Regions from separate parts of the Promicromonospora sp. NPDC057488 genome, predicted to be linked through region 3. Evidence: riboswitches for the same ligand, from Rfam matches in the RefSeq annotation. Region 3 holds a riboswitch; each other region holds the start of a gene.
The links. Region 3 has a riboswitch for S-adenosylmethionine ahead of ACFU5G_RS27915 (aminotransferase class V-fold PLP-dependent enzyme). Riboswitches for the same ligand answer to the same signal wherever they lie in the genome.
Positions count from the first base shown of each region.

Region 1 (6,969 bases), on a different contig from region 3:
TTGGACGGGTCCGCCGTCGGCAGCGTGTTCGGGTAGACGGTCCAGGTGCCCTTGGCGGTCTGGTCGCTCCACAGGGCGCCGGTGATGATCTGCACGTCCAGGTTCAGCCCGATGTTCTCCTTGAGCTGCGACTTGATGGCCTGGAGCAGCACGTCGCGCTCGTCGCGCACGTACGGCTCGGGGTAGCCGACCTTGATGGTGAGGCGCTCGCCGTCCTTGGTGCGGTAGCCGTCGTCGTCCCGGTCGGTCCAGCCGGCCTCGTCGAGCAGCGCGTTGGCGCCGTCGACGTCGTTGCCCCAGGAGCCCACGAGGTCCTCGTCGAAGTACGGGCTGTCCGGCCCGAGGCTGGAGTACGCGCGCTCGACCGTGCCGAGGTACTGGTTCTCGATCAGGGCGTCGAGGTCGAAGCCGTCGCGCAGGGCCTGGCGCACGCGCACGTCGTCGGCCGGGGCGATGCGGGTGTTGATGTTCAGGCTGAACGCGGTGCCCGTCGTCGGGCCGGTCAGGTACTGGAAGCCGGGGGCGTCCTGGAACACGGTGGTGTCGGTGACCTGGACGTTCTCGATGACGTCGACCTGGCCGGCGGTCAAGGCGCCGGTGCGGACGGTCGCCTCGGGCAGGTACCGGTAGGTGACGTCGTCGAGGTAGGCGGCGCCGGTGTGCTCGGCGTAGCCGGGCGCCCAGTCGTAGTCGTCGCGCCTGTCGAAGCTGATCTCCTGCCCGGCGGTCCAGTCGGCCACGGTGAACGGGCCGGTGCCGACCAGCTCGTCGGTGGGCTGGCACAGGTCGCCGTCCGCCTTCAGGGAGGCGGGCGCCAGCACCGAAGCCCCGATCGAGGCAACGGAGTCGAGGAACGCGGCGTCGGGCTGCGCGAGGGTCACCACGAGCGTGTGGTCGTCCGTGGCCTCGGCGTGGTCGTACGCCGCGAACGCGGCGCGGCTGTTCAGCGTGGAGTCCTCGGCGGTGATGGCGTCGTAGTTCTGCTTGACGACGTCAGCCGTCAGCGGCGTGCCGTCCGAGAAGGTGACGCCGTCGCGCAGCGTGAACGTGTACACGGTCTCGTCGTCCGAGATCTCCCACTCCTCGGCGAGCCACGGCGTGTAGCTGCCGTCGGCCGCCTTGCCCACCAGCGACTCGGCGTAGTTGCGGATGATCGGGTACGAGTTCTGCTGGCCGGAGCGCTGCGGGTTGTAGCAGACGGGCTCGACGCTGACGCCCCAGGTCAGCGACCCGCCGGCGACCGGGTCGCCGGCCGGCGACGCCCCGCCCGTGGAGGCGGCGGAGCCGGTCGAGCAGGCGGCGAGGGACAGGGTCAGGACGACGGCGGCGGCGGGGGCCGCGAGGCGGGCGGAGCGGGTCAAGGGCATGGCTGTGCTTCCTGTTCGTACGGCAGGGAAAAAGGGGGTCGGACGGCGGGCCGCCGTCAGGCGGTGACGAGCTGCGCGGCGGGCTCGGTCCAGGTGCCGCGCCGGCGCAGGGCGGGCACGAGCCCGTCCGCGACCCAGCGGGTCTCCTCGAGGTTGGGGAAGCCCGAGACGATGAACTCCTCCACCCCGAGCCGGCGGTACTCCTCGAAGCGCGCGGCGACGTCGTCGGAGGAGCCGACGAAGCCCAGCGCGGGGCCGCCGGCCACGAGGCCGAAGCCGCCCCAGATGCCCGGCGCGACCCACAGGCTCTCCGGGCGGGTGACGTCCGCGGCGGCCAGGTGGGCCTGGCCGCGCTGCTGGCCGACCGACTGCCGGGCCAGCAGGGACTCTCGGAGCCTGGCCTGCGTGGCGGGGTCCACGCCGTCGAGCAGCGCCAGCGCGGCCCGCTCGGCCTCCTCGTGCGTGTCCCGGACCAGGATCCAGGCGCGGACGCCGAACCGCGCGGTGCGCCCCTGGGCGGCGGCGAGCCCCCGGATCCACTCGATCTTCCCGGCGAGCTGGTCCAGCGGCTCGAGCCAGGACAGGTACACGTCGGCGTGCCGCGCGGCGACGTCGCCCGCGTAGGAGGACGACCCGCCGAACCACACCTCGGGGGTGTCCGGGATGCCGAGGCCGCGCCCGTTCGCGCGCTCCAGCCGGCCCTCCCGGACGGTGTAGTGCCGGCCTTCGTGGTCCACGGTCTCGCCGCGGAACAGGGCCCGGTAGATGTCGAGGAACTCGCCCGTCCGGGCGTACTGGTCCGCCTTGTCGCCCAGGTCGCCGTGCAGCCAGGCCTCGGCCCCGGGCTCGCCGGTGACCACGTTGAGCGCCAGGCGCCCGCCGGAGACCCGCTGCAGCGTGGCCGCACGGTGGGCGGTGTAGGCGGGCGTCGTCGTGCGCGGGTGGAGCGCCACCAGGAACCGCAGGTCCCGGGTGACCGCCGCGAGCGCCGACGCGACGACCCACGGGTCCTCGCAGTAGGAGCCGGTGGGGACCAGCACGGAGTCGAACCCCGCCTCCTCCACGGCCAGGGCGACCTGGGTCAGGTAGGACAGGGTGGGCGGGCGGAAGGGCGAGCGTGGCGCCTCGCCGTCGATCCGGTGGACGTTCGTCCCGCCGCGCAGGACGTCGCGGGACTCCCCCGCCGTCGGCAGGTACCAGTGCAGGCGTGGCGTGCTGGTGCTCATCGTTCTTCCGTCCTCCGAGCCGGGCTCGGTCCGCGCTTGCCGCACGACGAGCGCGCGGCCTGGTCGTCACCCGGAGCACCCCGCCGCGAAGGAGGGTTGCTGCCCGACCAGCCGGGGCTTGTCGTCGGGACTCATGACCACATGACCGTCGGCGTGCCCTGTGGCACGTCGACGGCCGGGAATGTAAGGACGGAACGGACCTTCGTCAACGATTCCGGCGGACGTCTCGGATAGTGGATCTAGGACGGCAGGCTGCACTCCGCGCCGTCCGGCGGCGTCTCGAGGTCGAGCAGGTAGCTCTCGACCGCGTCGTCGACGCAGTCGCTCCCGCCGAGCAGGTAGGCGCCGTGCTGCTTGCCGTGCACGGTGAGCAGGTGGCCGCCCAGCTCGCGGGCCATCGCGACGCCGCCCTCGTGCGGGGTGCCCGGGTCGCCCGTCACCGAGACCACCAGGGTCGGCGGGATCTCGGCGGCGGCCGTGGGCTCCTCCGCCTCGGCCCGCTCGGGCCACCCCTCGCACTCGTGGTGGTGCACCCGCGTGAAGGCGTCGAGGTCGAAGATGGGCGCGACGTCGGCGATGTCGCGAGCCAGGGCCGTCGTCTCCTCGGGGGTGAGCGTCGGCCAGTCCATGCAGCGGGTGGCGACGTTCGAGTCGAAGTCGAGGCCGTAGGCGCCGTCGGCGCCCCTGCCGAAGTACCTGTCGCGCAGCGCCAGCAGCGCGTCCGCCCGGCCCGCCTCGTACTCCTCCAGCGCCGTGAGGACATCGGGCCAGTGCGCCTCGGCGTACAGCGCGCCGACGATGGCGGTGTAGGCGTCGTGGACGCTGACGTCACGCCCCGCCGCGGTGGGCGCGGGGTCGTCGGCGAGGGGCTCCAGGATCGCGCGGAAGCGGTCGGACGCCGACGCCGGGTCGCTGCCGAGCACGCAGTCGGGCGCCTCGGCGCAGGTCGCGGCGAGGTCGTCGAACGAGGCCTGGATGGCCACGTACTGCGACAGCCGGAACTCGGTGGCTGTGAGGTCGGGCGCGATGGCGCCGTCGATCACGACGGCCCGCACCTTCTCCGGGAAGGTCTTCGCGTACAGCTCGCCGAGCTCGGAGCCGTAGCTGTAGCCCAGGAAGCTCAGCTTCTCGTCGCCGAGCGCGGCCCGCATGACGTCCATGTCGCGCACGGTGTTCATCGTGCTGATGCTCGTCAGGGCCTTGGTGCCGCCGGTGCCCTCGACGCAGCGCTGGGCCATGGCCGCCGCCTGGTCCGCGCTCGTGATGTCGTAGACGGCGCCGATGCGGAACCCGGCGCCCTCGTCGTACTCCTTGTCGGTGAAGCACTCCGCACGCGGTGTGGTCGCGCCGACCCCGCGGGGGTCGAAGCCGACGATGTCGTAGTGCTCCGCGACCGCGGTCGCCTGCCACCGCTCCCGGAGCAGCGCGACGAAGTTGTTGCCCGAGCCGCCGGGCCCGCCCGGGTTGACCAGCAGGGACCCCTGGCGCTCGCCCGTGGCCGGCAGGCGCAGCATCGCGATCTGCCCGGTGTCCCCCTGGGGCTCGGCGTAGTCGATCGGCACCTCGACGGTCGCGCACTCCAGGTCCGGATGAGCGAACAGGGCGGCGTCCGCGGCGGTGGTCGCCGTGTCCACGCACGTGCCCCACTCAGGGGCCTGGTCGAGGAACTGGCCGAGATCGCCGCTCGCCGAGGACGACGGCGACCCGGACGGTGGCTGGGCCCCCGGGCCGCACGCGGCGAGGAGGGCGAGCGAGGCCGCGGCCGCGGCGGCGGCCAGCGCGCGCAGTGGAAGTGGTCGGGTCGGAGCTTTATTTAGCATAGCCATGCCAGGAAAGTTAGCATGGCCGTGCCAGAAAGTGCTAGAAAGGGGTCATGCCCAAGAGAGTGGACCCGGAAGCCCGGCGCCAGCAGGTGGCCGACGCCGTGATCGACGAGATCGTCGAGCACGGCCTGCGGGCGGTGACCCTGGCCCGGATCTCGGCGCGCACGGGCCTCGCGATCGGGAGCATCCGGCACTTCTTCGGCGACAACATCCGCGAGGTCATGCGCTTCACGCTGGGCGTGCTGACGCAGCGGCTCACCCGCAGCGCCCTGCCCAGGTCCGACGACCCGCTGGACCGGATCGCGGACGTGCTGATGTTCGCCGCCCCGACCAGCGAGCAGGAGCTGCGCGAGCACACCGCGTTCATCGAGTACCGGGTGCTCGCGCGCACCGACCCGGAGTTCGCGGCAGACATCGCCGCGACGTCGGTGACGGGCGCCGAGGCGGTACGCACGCTGCTGCGCGACGCCCTCACCGGCCGGACCGTCGACGAGGAGACGTTCGAGCGCGAGACGCTCCAGCTGTTCACCCTGATCGAGGGCTTCTCGTTCAGCGCGGCACAGCGGGCCGCTCCCCTGCGCGAGGCGGACGTCCGGGCGATCGCGACGGCGACCGTCGACCGGCTGCGCGCCGCCCATCCCCTCACCTGAGCGCCGCCCGCTATCGTCGCCGCAGCACCACGCGACCAAGGAGAACCAGTGAGCACCGAGCGCTACGAGGCCGTCGACTACCACACGGGCGGTGAGCCGTTCCGGATCGTCACCACCCTGCCCGTGCCCGTCGAGGGCGACGACGTCGCCTCGAAGCGGATGTTCGCGATCGGGTCGCCCGAGATCCAGCGGATCCGGCAGATCCTCTGCCACGAGCCGCGCGGCCACGCCGACATGTACGGCGGGTTCGTGGTCGAGCCCGACGACGACGGCGCGCACCTCGGCGTGCTGTTCTGGCACAAGGACGGCTTCTCGACCGCGTGCGGGCACGGCACCATCGCGCTGGGCGCCTGGGCGGTCGAGACGGGCCTGGTGGCGCCGGACCCCTCGGGCACCACCGACGTCGTCATCGACGTACCCTCCGGCCGGGTGACCGCCCGGGTGCACACCGACGCCGACGGGACGGTGACGGCGGTCGACTTCGTCAACGTCCCCGGCTACGTGCTCGCGCTCGACGTCCCGGTCGCCACGTCGCGGGGCGACGTCACCGTGGACGTGAGCTTCGGCGGCGCGATCTACGCGCAGCTCGACGCCCGCAGCGTGGGGCTGACCGTGGCGCCGGAGCACACGGACGAGATCATCGCGATCGGCCGCGAGATCAAGTGGGCGCTCGACGAGTCCGTCCACGCCGTCCATCCGACCGACGACCGGCTGGGCGGGATCTACGGGACGATCGTCTTCGAGGACCTGGGCCCCGGCGACGACGAATCCGGGCCGCGGCAGCGCAACGCCACGATCTTCGCCGACGGCGAGCTGGACCGCTCCCCCTGCGGCTCCGGGACGTGCGCCCGGCTGGCCACGCTCACGGAGCGGGGCACCCTGCCGGACGGCGCCGCGCTGCGGCACGAGTCGATCGTCGGCTCCCGCTTCACCGGGATGGTCCTGGACCGGGTCGACGTCGCGGGACGGGCGGCCGTCGTCCCGCAGGTCACCGGCACCGCCTACCGGACCGCCGAGCACGTCTTCGTCGTCGACCCCCGCGACGACCTCGTCCCCGGGTTCGTGCTGCGATGACCGCGCAGCCCGGGACGATCCCCTACCTCACCGCGGACGACGTCCGGCACCGGCTGGCGCCCGCCGGGGCCGTCGAGGCGCTGCGCGCGGCGCTCCGGGCCGGCCTGCGGCCCGAGGCCGACCACGCGCGCATCGCCGAGCCGCTGACGAACGGCGAGCTGCTCCTCATGCCCGCCGAGGCCGGCGCGGACGCCGGGATCAAGGTGCTCAGCCTCGCGCCGGGCAACCCGGCGCGCGGCCTGGCCCGCATCCAGGGCCTGTACATCCTGTTCGACGCCGAGACGCTGACGCCCCGCTGCCTGGTCGACGGCCCGGCGCTGACCGACCTGCGCACGCCCGCCGTCTCCGTCGCCGCCACCCTCGACGCCCTGCGGCGCTCCACCGCGCCGCTCGACGTGGTGCTCTACGGCGCCGGGCACCAGGGCATCGGCCACCTGGACACGCTGCGCGACGCGCTCGCCGGGCACCGCCCGCTCGGCACCGTCACCGCGGTGGTCCGCCGGCCCGACCGGGTCGCCGCGGGCGGCCCACTCACGCGCGTGGTGGCCACGGGCAGCGCCGAGGCGGTCCGCGCCACGGCCGCCGCGGGCGTCGTCGTCTGCGCCACCACCGCCCGGGAGCCGCTGTTCGACGGCGCCCTGGTGCGCGACGACGCCGTGGTGATCGCCGTGGGCTCCCACGAGCCCGACGCGCGCGAGCTCACCGCCGACCTGCTGGGCCGCGCCACCGTCGTCGTCGAGGACGTCGCGACCGCGCTGCGGGAGTGCGGGGACGTCGTCCTGGCGGTCGCCGAGGGCGCGATCACGGCGACGGACCTCGTGCCGATGGC
Region 1 is NZ_JBHVEG010000029.1:30,243-37,211, reverse strand. It holds gene ACFU5G_RS08630 (ABC transporter substrate-binding protein) at 1-1,367, opposite strand, end outside; gene ACFU5G_RS08625 (LLM class flavin-dependent oxidoreductase) at 1,424-2,593, opposite strand; SAM riboswitch class IV at 2,621-2,732, opposite strand; gene ACFU5G_RS08620 (alpha/beta hydrolase) at 2,833-4,419, opposite strand; gene ACFU5G_RS08615 (TetR/AcrR family transcriptional regulator) at 4,467-5,066, shown strand; gene ACFU5G_RS08610 (proline racemase family protein) at 5,115-6,140, shown strand; gene ACFU5G_RS08605 (ornithine cyclodeaminase family protein) at 6,137-6,969, shown strand, end outside.
Region 1: linked by a shared signal. The riboswitch ahead of ACFU5G_RS08625 (LLM class flavin-dependent oxidoreductase) and the one ahead of ACFU5G_RS27915 (aminotransferase class V-fold PLP-dependent enzyme) in region 3 are both predicted to bind S-adenosylmethionine.

Region 2 (6,969 bases), on a different contig from region 3:
CATGACGTACCCGCCGCGGCTCAGCGTGAGGTGCTGGCCCGTGTCGACCCAGCCGTTGGCGAAGTGCCACTGCTGGATGTCGCGGGCGATCTGGTACCCGGCGGCCTGCGAGTAGTCGGTGACGTTGGCCGACGCCGTGTGGTGGATCAGGATCTTGTTCGGGTTGGCCGCGACCGGGTCGATGGTGCCGCGGGCCGCCGCGGCGCCCCAGGTGGCGCAGCTCGCGATGGTCGGCGCGGCCACCTCCACCCCGGCCAGCGCGCCCGGCGGGGCGTCGGCGGGCGCCTCCGGGTCCGGGGCCAGGGACGGCGGGGCGTCGGCGTCGGCCCTGGCTGCCCCCGCGGGGGCAGCGGCCCCGGGGGCGGGGGCGGCCGCGGCCGCCGGGGCGGCGATCGTCGCGCCCGCGGCGCCGATGCCGAGGACGACGGCGCCGCGCAGCAGCTCGCGCCGCCCCAGCGAGGTATGGCTGTCAGGACTGCACTCGGTGGAGCTGTGGTCGTGTTCGTGCACGGTGGGGCCTCCACGGGTCGGTCGCGCTGGTACGTGCCGATTTTTCATCCGTAGTATCGGCCGACGCCGCGGCACCCCGGTACATCACATCCGGGGTATACCCCGCGCACGATGCCGCGTCAGGCGGCGGCGCGACCCGACAGGCCCACCCGGTCCAGCAGGTCCAGGGCGGGGCGGTGCTTGTTGAACGTGTACACGTGCAGGCCGGGCGTGCCGGCGTCGAGCACCTCGCGCGCGAGCGCCGCAGAGTACTCGATGCCGTGGGCGTGCTGGGCCTCGGGGTCGACGGCGCCGTCGGGCGCGGTGAGCCGGTCGAGGTCCCGCAGGAGCTCGGCGGGCGCCGCCACCCCGGTGAGCTCCTCGACGCGGCGCAGGCGCCGGGCCTCGGTGGTGGGCAGGATCCCGGCGAGGATCGGGATGCGCACGCCCTCGGCCCGGGCCGCCTCGACGAACCCGGTGTACGAGTCCGCGCGGTAGAAGAACTGGGTGATCGCGAAGCTCGCGCCCGCCTCCTGCTTCTCCAGGAGCCTGCGCACCTCCTGCTCGCGCGTGGTGCCCGCCCCGGGGTTGCCGTCCGGGAACGTGGCGACGGCGATGGCCAGCGGGCGCGCGGCCGAGCGCAGCGCCGTGCTGACGTCGGCGGCGCAGCGCCGCTCGTCCACCTGCCGCAGCAGGCGCACCAGGTCCACGCTGGAGCGCACCCCGTCGGCCGGCGGGCGCCAGTCCGGCTCGTCGCGCGGCGGGTCACCGCGCAGGGCCAGGAAGGACCGGACGCCGGCCTCGAGGAACTCCTCGATCACCTCGGACACGTCCTCCCGGGACGCGCCCACGCAGGTCAGGTGGGCCACCGGGAGCACGGGCGTACCCCGCAGCAGCGTCGCGAGCACCTCGCGCGCGGTGGCCCGGTCACCGCCGGCCGCGCCGTAGGTCACGGACACGAAGTCCGGGCGGGCCGCCACGAGCCGCTGTGCCGTCTCCCAGAAGTTGGGCGCGGCGTTCGGCCGACGCGGGGGCATCAGCTCGAACGACACGGTGGGACGGTGTGGGTGCGGCTCGGCGACCATGGCTGCTCCATCGAACCTGGCGTGAGCACCTTGCGTCCTCGGCACCGCGGCGACGCGGTACCAGGTCGGCAGGTTGCTGCGGTGTCAGGGAGCCAGGACTCTCGACCGCTCTGGATGGGGTTCGCCACCATGCTAAGCGACCGTCCAGCACTGGGACAGAATTCGTCCGGCGGTCGAGACGGCCCGGTCCACGGAGCGTGGACCGGGCCGTCCCGCTACTTCACGGAACCGGCCACCAGGCCGCCCACCAGGCGCTTCTCGATGATCATGAACAGGATCACCACGGGCACGATCGCCACGATCGACACCCCGAACACGTAGTGCCAGGACGTCTCGTACTGCCCGACGAACTTGGTGAGCGCCACGGACAGTGGCTGGTTGCCTGCCGTGGTGAGCAGCACCAGCGAGGCCGCGAACTCGTTCCACGAGGCGACGAACGTGAACACGACCGCCGTGACGATGCCCGGCCAGACGAGCGGCAGGTTGATCTTGGTCAGCACGGCGAAGGTTCCGGCGCCGTCGAGCTGCGCCGCCTCGTCGACCTCCTTGGGGATGCCGGCGAAGAAGCTGTGCATGATCCAGACCGCGAACGACAGGTTGAACGCCGCGTTGACCAGGATCATCGCGGCCCAGGTGTCGAGGATCCCGAGGGCGATGAACTGGCGGAACAGGCCCGAGGTGAGTACCGCGGGCTGCACCATCTGGGTCACGATCACGAGGAACAGGAAGAACAGCCGCCCCCGGAACCGGAACCGCGCCGTGTAGTAGGACGCCGGCAGCGCCACGACGAGCACGAGCAGCGTGGCGCACAGCGAGATCACCAGGGTGGAGATCAGGTTCTGCGCCAGCGGTGTCTCGGGCGTGGACCACATGGTGACGTAGTTGTCCCAGTGCCACTCGGTGGGGAAGTAGGTCGGGTCGACCGACCTGATCTCGGCCTTGGTCTTCACCGAGCCGAAGAACATGATCAGGTACGGCAGCAGGAACACCACCAGCACCACGAGCCCGGCCAGCAGCCGCAGCAGCAGGGACCCGAGCGGCACCTGGTCGCTCGTGTACTTCCTTACCCGCTGCCGGTTGTCCGACGGCGGCCGGGTCGCCTTGCGCGGGGTCGTCCCCGAATCGGTGATCGCGGTCATCAGACCTCCTCCAGGGGGCGGACGACCCGCACGTAGACGGCGACGATCGCGATGACCACCAGGAACGCGATGACGGACAGCGCGCTGGCCAGGTCGATCTGCCGCTGGTTCTGCATGTACTTGAAGATCATCGTCATGACGGTGTCGGCGTCGTACCCGGGGATGGACCCCGTCATGACGCGCAGGATCGGCAGCGAGTTGAACACGTTGATGATGTTGATCAGCACCGCCACCGAGATGGCACCCCGCAGCTGCGGCAGCACCACGCTGAAGTAGGTGCGCGGGCCGCTGGCGCCGTCGATGCGCGCGGCCTCGACGGTCTCGCCGGGGACCGTCTGGAGGCCGGCGAGGATCGTGTACGTGGTGAACGGCAGCGACACGAACACGGCCACCGCCATGGCCCACGCGAACGCGGTACCGGGGTGCCGCGTCCAGCCGTAGCCCTCCGGCGTGCTGATCAGGCCCACGTCCACGAGGAACGAGTTGATGATGCCGAAGTACGGCTCCAGCCCGTAGTGCACCACCAGCGTGGTCATGACGACGCTGGAGGCCCACGGCACGATGACGGCCATCCGGACCAGGCGCCGGCCCGGGAACGCCTTGTTCAGCAGCGCTGCCAGGGCCAGCGACCCGATCAGGGTGCAGCCGACGACCACCACGACCCACACGACGGTGCGCCCGAGGATCGGCCAGAAGTACTGGAAGCCGATGACCGTCGCGAAGTTCGCGAGGCCTACTCCCCCGTCGTCCAAGCCGCTCTGGCTGATGTCGCGTGTCGAGTTCCAGAACATCTGGCCTACCGGGAACAGGACCACGGCCGCAATGAGTGCGACCGCGGGCCCGATCCACGGCAGGGCCTTCAACAGGTCCTTCACCAGGTTCCCCGTGCTTTCGGTTCGGCGTTGCGTTTGGTCAGCCGTGCCGGGCACGGCGGTCGGTGCGAGGCGTCAGCCCGCGTCGACCTGTCCCTGGATCTCGGCCAGGACGTCCTGCGCCGACTTCTTCCCGTCGAGCTGGCCGAAGAGCGCCTTGAACGCGGAGTCCGCGGCCTGCCAGTCCGGGTTGGTGCTCGGGTAGAACTGCGCGTCCGGCAGCACCTCGAGGAACGGCGCGAGCGCCTCCTCGCCGGCGAGCTGCTCGGAGCCCGAGAGGGTGGTGGGCAGGAAGCCCTCCGCCTGGACCCACGGCACGTAGACGTCGGCGGTGTAGAAGTAGTCGAAGAAGGCGGTGATGGCCTCCTGCTTGTCGCCGTCGTTCTGGAACGCCATCAGGTGGTCCGCGACGCCCAGCGTGAACGGCGAGCCGTCCTCGGTGGGGATCGGGTGGATGGAGTACTCCAGGTCGGGGTTGTCGGACTCGATCTGCCCGACGCTCGGCGGCAGGCCGATCTGCATGCCGACCTTGCCCTGCACGAAGATGTCGAACAGCGGGCTGCGGTCCGTCGCGCCGGCGTCGGCCTGCGTGGCGCCCTCGTCGATCATCTTCTTGGCGAACTTGGCGCCCGGGAGGTTCTCGGGGGTGTCGATGGTGATGGCCTCGGCGTCGCCGAAGGTTCCACCGCCGCCCCACAGCCACACCGCGGCCTCGGCCTGGGCCTCCTCGGAACCGAGCGGCATGCCGTAGCCGGCCACGCCGCCGCCGAGGTCGGAGACCTTCTTGGCCGACTCGAGCAGCTCGTCCCAGGTGGCGGGCACGTCGGCGCCCGCCTCCTCCAGGAGCGCGTCGTTGACGAACAGCGCACGGGCCGACGCGATGAACGGCAGGCCGTAGGTGGTGCCGCCCACCTGGGCGTTCTCCAGGAACGTCGGCTGGAAGTCGGCGAAGGTCTCGTCGGAGGTGACGTCCTCGACCGGGTACAGCAGCTCGTCCTCGGCGAAGCCGGCGAACGGGCCACCGTTGTAGATGTCGGGTGCGTCGCCGCCCTGGATCTTGGTGGCGATGACGGACTCGAGGTTGTCCCATGACTCGACCTGGAGGTTCACGTCGATGTCGGGGTTCGCCTCCTCGAACCCGGCGATCACGTCGTCCCAGTTTCCCTGGGTGGCGTCGGAGTAGCTGGGGACGAGCAGGTCGAGAGTCGTACCGTCGCCGGTCGCCTCCCCGCTGGACCCGCCGAACCCGCAGGCCGTCAGTCCGGTCGTCGCGGCGAGCGTGATCGCCATGATCCCGCCGAGCCTCTTGTACTGCGCCATTGCCGTCCCTCTCCTTCGTGGTGGTGCAGGTCACGTTTTCACTTGGGTCATAATCTGTCAATGGTTCTAACAAACCTGTGACAAACGGGTGACGCGGCGTGTCGCGAGGGTTCGGCCGCTCGGCGCGGCGGCAGCAAAAAGGGCCGCAGCAAGCGGCTGCGGCCCTGTTCCGGCAGGCCTCGGGGCCGCCGTCGTGGGGGTACGGAGATGCGGCGGCGCCCGCCCGGTCAGGACCGGGCGGGCGCCGCGCGTGCTTCTATCGTTCGGTGGCGCCGATCATCGGCAGGCCGAACGACAGGCCGACGGCGAGGATGCCGCCGACGAACAGGTAGGGCGACGACGCCGCGTCACCGATCGAGCCGACGGCCATCAGCGCGAACCCGCCCAGGAACAGGGCGAAGCACACGATGAAGCGAACCACCAGCGCCGCCGTGGGCTCCTGCTTCTGCCTGCGGGCCACCTCGAAGTTGCTCATGAGGTAAATCTACCGGCTCGTGGTGACCATGAGCTCGCCGCGCGCCCCGTTGACCGTGACGGTCACCGTGGCGCGCCCCGGGCGCAGGGCCGTCAGCTCGTGCGTGGCGGGGTCGAGCGCGAGCACCGCGCGGTGCGAGCAGTCCCGCAGGGCGGCGCGGCCCTGCCCGTCGGTGACGCACACCCCGGGACCACCCCAGCTCGCGGAGACCGGCCACGCGACCGGCACCTCGCGGGACCCGTCCTGCACGACGACGGCGCTCACCGGCGCGGAACCGCCCACCCGCAGCGAGTCCGGCCCGGCGACCGTGACCCGCTCGGCGCGCGTGTTGACCTCCCAGGTGAGCCACGGTTCGGCGGACGAGCGGCCCGGACCCGGCGTCTTGCCCGACGCCGGCCGCAGCCCCAGCATCGACCAGCCCGTGAACCCGCCGTCGGCCGGGGTGCTCGCCGGGCTCTTCCCGGAGTTGCCGTTGACCAGGTACGGGACGCCGTCCTGGGTGCTCGCGTGGAAGACGCCCACGTGGGAGCCCACCGACGCGACCGACTTGCCGGACGTCTCCTCGAAGTCCTCGAACCAGCCGCGCAGCGTGTCGGCCTCCAGCCGGTCGGTGAGCTGGCTGGCCTTGGTCGGCAGCGGGTCGTCGAGCGGGTGGTGCGCGAACACCACGACGCCGGTGACGGCGCGGTCGGTCGCGGCGTCGTCGAGCGCCTCGCGCAGCATCTGGACCTGGGCGAAGTCGGCGCCCAGGCGGCCGGCCGACGAGTCGAGCATGACCAGGCGCGTGGTGCCGGCTCGGTGGCCAGGCCCGCTGCGGCCCGGCGTCGGGACGTCGAGCACCCGGGTGCGGTCGCCGAACTCCTCCTCGAAGTTCGCGATCGAGCCGCCCATCACCTCGTGGTTGCCCGGCAGGTAGTACCAGGGGAAGTCCGCGTCGGCGAGCTCCTCGGTGAGGATCCGGCGGGCGAGGTCGAAGTCCTCGGGGGCGGCCTCGTCCACCAGGTCGCCGTTGATGACCAGCAGGTCGGGGTCGTCGGCGACGATCTCGCGGAGCGCGGACCGGGCCCCGGCCACCGCGCCCGACTCCGGGTCGCGCGCGACGAACTGGGCGTCGGACAGCACGGCGACCCGCAGGGGCGCGTCGTCCGTGGCGCCGTCGGCGGCCACGACCGGGTCCTCGACCCGGGGTGCCTCGGGCGCGTCCACCGCGGGCGGCACCTGCGCGGCGATCGCCGACAGGGTCAGCGCGCCCGTGTACTGCTCGCCCGCCGTGGTCTCCAGCGCACGCACGCGCTGCAGCCTCAGGGGGAACGCGACGCCGTCGGGCACCGGGAAGGTGACCTGCCGCCAGCCGGTCCAGGTGACCTCGGGTCCGTCGAGCTGCGTGACGACGCCGTCGCCCTGCCGCACCTGGAGGCGCAGCCAGGCGCCGTGGCCGTCGCCGTCCACCCACATGGTCACCGCGCGCGGCGCGCCGGGCAGCTCGCGGCCGCCCGCCGCGGACTCGGGCAGCACCGCGTACTGGCCGCGTGTGGCCGTGGACCGCGTGAAGTCGTAGGTCATGCGCAGGCCGGCCGCGCCGTCGTGCC
Region 2 is NZ_JBHVEG010000018.1:52,533-59,501, reverse strand. It holds gene ACFU5G_RS06065 (N-acetylmuramoyl-L-alanine amidase) at 1-510, opposite strand, end outside; gene ACFU5G_RS06060 (methylenetetrahydrofolate reductase) at 630-1,541, opposite strand; SAM riboswitch class I at 1,579-1,695, opposite strand; gene ACFU5G_RS06055 (carbohydrate ABC transporter permease) at 1,790-2,713, opposite strand; gene ACFU5G_RS06050 (carbohydrate ABC transporter permease) at 2,713-3,588, opposite strand; gene ACFU5G_RS06045 (extracellular solute-binding protein) at 3,661-4,905, opposite strand; gene ACFU5G_RS06040 (hypothetical protein) at 5,162-5,380, opposite strand; gene ACFU5G_RS06035 (phosphodiester glycosidase family protein) at 5,390-6,969, opposite strand, start outside.
Region 2: linked by a shared signal. The riboswitch ahead of ACFU5G_RS06060 (methylenetetrahydrofolate reductase) and the one ahead of ACFU5G_RS27915 (aminotransferase class V-fold PLP-dependent enzyme) in region 3 are both predicted to bind S-adenosylmethionine.

Region 3 (6,969 bases):
CCAGCACGCGGCCCTGCCCGTCGATGTGCTTGGTCGCGGAGTACACGACGACGTCGGCGCCAAGCTCCAGCGGCTTCTGCAGCAGCGGGGTGGCGAACACGTTGTCGAGCACCACGGTCGCCCCGGCGGCGTGCGCCAGGTCCACGACGGCGCGCACGTCCACGATGTCCTGCATCGGGTTCGACGGCGTCTCGAAGAACACCACGTCCGCGGGCGTGGCCAGCGCCTCCTCCCACTGGGAGAGCACGTGCCCGTCGACGTAGTCCGTGCGCACGCCCCACTTCTTGAAGATCTCCTCGAAGATCACCACGCTGGACCCGAACAGCGCGCGGGCGGCCACGATCCGCGAGCCCGAGCTCACGAGCGCGGCCAGGGACGTGAACACGGCGGACATGCCGGTCGCGGTCGCGTAGCAGGCGTCGGCGCCCTCGAGCTGGCGCAGCCGCTCCTCGAACGTGTGCACCGTGGGGTTGCCGTAGCGCGAGTAGACGAACCGGTCGACGTCGCCCTTGAACGCGGCCTCGGCCTCGGCCGCGTTGTCGTAGACGTAGCCCTGCGTGAGGAACAGCGCCTCGCTGGTCTCCTGGAACTCGCTGCGCTGGTGCCCGCCGCGCACCGCGAGCGTCGCGGGGCGCACCCCGGCCGGCAGCGGCTTGCGGCCGGAGCCGCCAGGGTTCGCGTCCGCCGGGAACGCACCGGTGACGGTCACGCGGGACCCGCCGTCCAGGGCAGCCCGACGACCTTCCAGCCGCGCTGGTCGCGGACGCCGTCGGCCCCGGGCGCGCCCTCGAAGCCGTCCAGCACGTTGTACGACGGCGCGATGCCCGACGCCGTGGCGAGCCGCGCCGCCGCGATCGAGCGCTGGCCGGAGCGGCAGAGGAAGACGATGGGCCCGTCGGTCACGCCGGCCGCCCGGAGCTCCTCCAGGAACCGCGGGTTGGGCACACCGCCCGCCTGCACCCACTCGCTGAACACGGGCTGCTTCTCGAGCGTCACCGTGTCGGGGATGCCGATCGTGCGCCACTCGCCCTGGGTGCGCACGTCCACGAGGACGGCGGACGGGTCGGCGGCCAGCAGCTCCCAGGCCTGCTCGGGCGTGATGTCGCCGGCGTAGCCCTCGGCGGGCCGGACGTCGATGCGCGCGGGGTCGCTCATGATGCTCCTCCATCGGTCGTGGCGGTAGCACCCTCGGCCGTCCTCCGCTGTTGCGGGGAACGCTGGGTTGCTGCGGCGTCGTCGTGCCACGTCACTCGGCCGCTCGGGATGGTCGCCGCCAACCCTACGACATGTGTCCGGTGGGTGGAACAGTGTCTCGACAGGCAACCCGGCCAATCTGGTAGGGAAAGCGAATATCGCTACGGTGACGACCGTGTCTGCGAACGAGGAACCACTGACCGGCGGGAACATGTCCGAGGTCGTGCGCACGGGGGACACCGTGCGGCGCTCCGCCGGACCGTGGACGCCCACCGTCCACGCGTACCTGCGCCACGTCCGGGCCCGCGGCGTCACGGAGGTGCCCGAACCGTTCGGGTTCGACGAGCGGCAGCGCGAGATCCTCTCGTTCCTCCCCGGCGACGTCCCGGGCTGGCCGGCCCCGGAGTGGCTCTGGTCCGAGGAGAACCTGCGCGACGCCGGGCGCCTCCTGCGCCGGCTCCACGACGCGTCCCTCGACCTCGACCTGCCGGACGCCGTCTGGCAGCTGCCCGCCCGCGAGCCGGCCGAGGTGATCTGCCACAACGACGCCGCGCCCTACAACATGGTGTTCCGCGCGGGCCGGCTCGTCGGCCTCATCGACGTGGACACGGCAGCACCGGGACCCCGCCTGTGGGACGTGGCGTACACCGCGTACCGCCTGGCCCCGTTCGCGCAGGACGCGTTCGCCGGGGTGTCCTACGACGTCGGCCACCTGGACCCGCTGGCCCGGCTGGACGCGCTGGTCGACGCGTACGGCGCCGCGTGGTCGCGCGCGGACGTGCTCGGGACGATGGCGGAGCGCCTGACGGAGCTCGCCGCGTTCAGCGAGGCCAGGGCCGACGCCGGCGGTCCCGCCGAGCTGCGCGAGCACGCCGCGATGTACCGCTCGGACGCGGCCCGCGTCGTCGTCCTCGGGGGCCGCGCGGCCCGACCAGCAGGTGGGACCAGCATCTGAGACATGCGTTGACAGGGCTTTTGCCCGCAGCACAGGATGGCCGCAGGTCATGAGCGCCAGCGTCAAGCCCCGGCTCGCTGGCCGGCAACCCTCCCTCCGCGGTGGGGTGCCCCGGGTGACGACCAGGCCGTGCGCACCCGTGCGCGGCAAGCGCGGGGGAACCTCCCCCAGGACTGTGCTGGAGGACGCCATGTCTGCTCCCACCATCAGCCGTGCCACCGCGGTGACCGGCCTCGCCCCGCTCCGGCCCGTGGTCGGCGGCGGCACGCTCGTCCCGCTCGTGGACGGCACCCAGGTCTCGTACGCGAACCTCGACGTCGCCGCGTCGGCCCCGGCCCTGCAGGCCGTCGCCGACCGCGTCACCCAGGTGCTGCCGCTGTACGCCAGCGTGCACCGCGGCGCCGGCTACCTCTCGCAGGTGAGCACGGCGCTCTACGAGACCGCCCGCCGCACCATCGGTGCGTTCGTCGGCGCCCGCGAGGACGACCTGACGATCATCACGCGGAACACCACCGACTCCCTCAACCTCCTCGCCGGCTGCGTCCCCGCGCAGGCCGACGGCGAGCCCGGCCGCGTGCTGGTGCTCGACGTCGAGCACCACGCGAACCTGCTGCCCTGGCAGCGCACCACCGGCGCGACCGTGCTGACCGGCGGCGCCACCGTGGCCGAGACCGTCGCCCAGATCCGGGAGGAGCTGGCCGACGCCGCCGAGGACCGCCCGTACGCCCTCCTGGCCCTCACCGGCGCGTCGAACGTGACGGGCGAGTCGCTCCCGATCGCCGAGATAGTCGCCGTCGCCCACGAGTTCGGGGCGCGCGTGGCGCTCGACGGCGCCCAGCTCGTGCCGCACCGCCGCATCTCCCTGGAGTCCACCGGCGTGGACTACCTCGCCTTCTCCGGGCACAAGACCTACGCCCCGTTCGGCGCCGGCGTGCTGGTGGGCCACCGCGACTGGCTCGACGCCGGCACGCCGTACCTCGCGGGCGGCGGCGCCGTCCGCCGGGTGCGGGTGGGTGGCACCGACTGGCACGAGGGCCCCGCCCGCCACGAGGCCGGCTCGCCCAACGTGATCGGCGCGGTCGCCCTCGCGGCGGCCTGCGAGGAGCTCGCCGCGCTGGACCCGGCCGAGGTCGTGGCCCACGAGAACACGCTGCGCCGCCGGCTCGTGTCGGGGCTCGAGGCCATCGACCGCGTCGAGGTCGTGCGGGTCTGGGCCGACGCCGTCGACCCCGTGGGCGTCGTGACCTTCACCGTGACCGGCTACGACCCGGGCCTCGTCGCCGCGTACCTGTCCGCGGAGCACGGCATCGGCGTGCGGGACGGCCGCTTCTGCGCGCACCCGCTGCTCGGCCGCCTCGGGTTCGACGCCGGCGCTGTGCGCGCCTCGGTCGGCGTCGGCACCGCGGGCGAGGAGATCGAGCGCCTCATCGCCGCCGTCGGCAGCCTGGTGGCCGACGGCCCGCAGGCGGGCTACGACGTCGTGGACGGGCTCTGGGTGGTGACCGACGACCCGCGTCCGGTCCCCGAGGGCTCGGGCCTGGCGGGCCTGCTCGCGACGGCGGCGCTCGGCTTCGACGAGGCCTTCGGCTGCCTCCCGGACGAGGACTGACGGCCACAGCGCCAGCACCACGCAGATGCCGCCCATCGTCAGGTCCAGGCCGATGCACCACAGCGCCAGCGAGCGGTTGACCACCACGTCGCGGCGGTAGTGCACCACGTCCCAGGCGGCGTGCGCGGCGAGGGCGAGGCCCGCGAGGGCCAGCCCGACGCGCGGCTCCAGGAACAGGGCGACGGCGGCGACGCCGAAGAAGCCGGCCATCGCGGCGGCCTGCGGCCAGGTCGCGCTGCGGCCGCGGGCCAGCCCGATGCCGGTGAGCACGAGGCCCACCAGCACGAACGCGATCCAGCGCGGCGTGTCCAGCAGCTCGGACGCGACGGGGATCGCGGACGCCAGCAGCGCGACCAGCCACGCCGTCCAGCGCACGCCGGTCACCGCCGCGGCCAGGTAGCAGAGCGCCGCGACGCCGACGGCGGTGGTCGGGTCCTCGGCGACGGCGTCCTGCCAGGTGCCGCCCGCGATCGCCGTCCCGCCCACCAGCAGGCCGAGGCCCGTCAGCGCGCCGAGCACGATCCAGCCGGTGTTGGTCGGCCAGGTCCCGGTCCAGCGGCTGCGCCGCGCCGGGACGGCCGTCTCGAAGGTCTCGGTCATGGTCCCGTCCTCCCTGTCCCGGCGCTGTGGCACCGTCGCGTCAGATACCCACTAGGGGTACCCAATCACGCGCCGCCGGGCCGCGGAAACCACATTCGGCCACCACCGAAGTGTCAGACGTACAGGTCCCTCGGGGGGCCTGGGTGTCTGACACGTCAGAGAGGGAAGGCGCGCGAGCCCGGGAGGGCCGACTCCAGCTGGGCCGCCAGCGCCAGCAGCGTGAGCTCGCCGCCCGGCCGGCCGATGATCTGCACCCCCATCGGCAGCCCGGCGGGCGCGTCTGCCGTGGGCTCGGTCCAGTGCGTCGGCACGGTGATCGCGGGCAGCCCGGCCACGTTCAGCATCGACGTCCACGGCGTGTACTGGCACTGCTGCTCGAAGTTCCGCTCGGGATCCTCGGCGTCGTACCAGCCGATCGGCCGCGGCGTGAGCGCGAGGGCCGGGGTCACGACGGCGTCGTACGCGCCGACCTGCGCCACGAGCGAGCGTTCGAACCCGGTGAGCGTGCGCACCGCCTCGGCGAGCTGCCGCGCGGGGACCGTGCGGCCCGTGCGGATGAGCCACTGCGTCAGCGGCTCCAGCTTGTCCAGGGTCGCCGGGTCGTCGATCGGCACCGCCGACGCTCCGCCCATCCACAGGGTCCGGAACGCCGGCGCGTACTCGGGCGCCTCGGCCAGCGCGGTCTCGTCGATCTCGTGCCCGGCCCCGGCCAGGGCGCGCACCCCGGCGTCCAGCGCGGCGCGCGCCTCGGGGGACACGGCGATGTCGTAGAACCCGTCCCAGGCCGACGACGTGGTCACGCCGATGCGCGCGACACCCGCGCCGGCCAGGCCGGAGCCCTCCGGCAGCTCGGCCCGCTGCGCGGCCGCGAGGTACGCCCCCGCGGCGTACGACGGCGCCCGCAGCGTGTACGGGTGCGCGACGTCGCCCCCGGCGCGCCTCGGGAGCATCGCCTCCAGCAGCAGGGCGGTGTCGGCCACGGTGCGGGCGATCGGGCCGTTCACCACGAGCCCGCCCAAGGAGTCGACGCCGCTGCCCGCCGGCAGCAGCCCGCGCGTGGGCTTCAGCCCGACGACGCCGCAGGCCGCCGCCGGGATGCGGATCGACCCGCCGCCGTCGGACCCGGGGGCGAACGGCAGCAGGCCCGCCGCCACCGCGGCTGCCGCACCGCCGCTGGAGCCGCCGGCCCCGCGGGTCAGGTCCCACGGGGTGCGCGCGGGCGGTGCGCCGACGGGCTCGGTGTAGGCGGGGAAGCCCAGCTCGGGCGCGGCGGTCTTGCCCAGGCTGACGATGCCCGCGTCGTCGAGCACCCGGACGATCTCGTCGCTCTCCTCGGCCGGCGGCAGCCCCGCGAAGGCGCGCGACCCGAAGCCCGTGGGCACGCCCGCCCGGTTCCACAGGTCCTTGTCCCCGGTGGGCAGGCCCCACAGGCCGCCCGGCGTGGGGCCCTCGCCTGATCCGGCCGCCCGGGCCGCCTCGAGCGCCGCCGCCCGTTTCCGCGCCCGTTCGGGGGTGACGGTGGCGAAGGCGCCGACCTGGGGGTTCAGCCGGTCGACCCGGTCCAGGAAGTGCTCGGTCACCTCGGTGGGGGTGAGCTCTCCGGCGGCGAGGAGGTCGCGGAGCTCGACGGCGGTCCGCTCGTGCAGGGCATCCATGTCGCCAGGCTAGGCGCTCGCCACGTCAGCCTCGATGGAATGTCGCTTATGTCTCACCCGCTCTACAGGGGAATCAGGCAAATTCATGAACGTGCCGCCCGGTACCCGGCGATCTGACCTGCGGGTATGTGCAAAATTGCGTTCGAATTGCGTTCGCTTGCACTAAATCCCGCCGCGCAGAATGCGCTTCTCCGGCATATGTTCTTGGAGTGCTGGCACCTTTGCGCCGCGCCGACGATGTGCGCCCGGGGTGCCCGAAAAGATCTCGAAGGGGGAGAGCAATGACATTCTTCAATACGGCACTCGTCGTGCCGAACCAGGTCGACTGGCTGGCGCCGCTCACCAACGCGCTCAGCTCGATCGCGAGCTTCATCCCGAAGCTCCTCGTGTTCCTGGTCGTATTCCTCATCGGGTACTTCATCGCCAAGGCGATCGCCCGGTTCGTGGGGATGATCCTGACGCGCGTCGGCTTCAACAAGGTGCTCGAGCGGGCGGGGGCCAACCGGCTGCTCGCCGGGTCCGGCATCGAGCCGATCGCGCTGCTCACGAAGATCATCTACTACTTCATCCTGCTGATCACGCTGCAGCTCGCGCTGAGCGCCTTCGGGCCTACCAACCCGGTGAGCGCGATCGTCAACCAGATCGTGGCGTGGCTCCCGAGCCTCGTCGTCGCGATCGTCATCGTGGTGATCGCCGGCGCCATCGCGAATGCCGTGAAGGACCTTCTCCTGAACACCATGAGCCGCGTTTCCTACGGCTCGCTGGTGGCGAAGACGGTCTCGTTCCTCATCATTGCCCTCGGTGTTATCGCCGCCGTGAACCAGATCGGCATCGGCACCACCGTGACAATGCCCGTCCTCGTGGCATTCCTGGCCACCGTCGCCGGAATTCTGATCGTCGGTGTCGGCGGTGCGCTGATCGGCCCCATGCGTTCGCGGGTCGAGGGTTTCCTGGGC
Region 3 is NZ_JBHVEG010000241.1:188-7,156, reverse strand. It holds gene ACFU5G_RS27930 (O-succinylhomoserine sulfhydrylase) at 1-709, opposite strand, end outside; gene ACFU5G_RS27925 (rhodanese-like domain-containing protein) at 706-1,155, opposite strand; gene ACFU5G_RS27920 (phosphotransferase enzyme family protein) at 1,370-2,149, shown strand; SAM riboswitch class IV at 2,195-2,308, shown strand; gene ACFU5G_RS27915 (aminotransferase class V-fold PLP-dependent enzyme) at 2,340-3,758, shown strand; gene ACFU5G_RS27910 (hypothetical protein) at 4,021-4,158, shown strand; gene ACFU5G_RS27905 (amidase) at 4,514-6,013, opposite strand; gene ACFU5G_RS27900 (hypothetical protein) at 6,295-6,969, shown strand, end outside.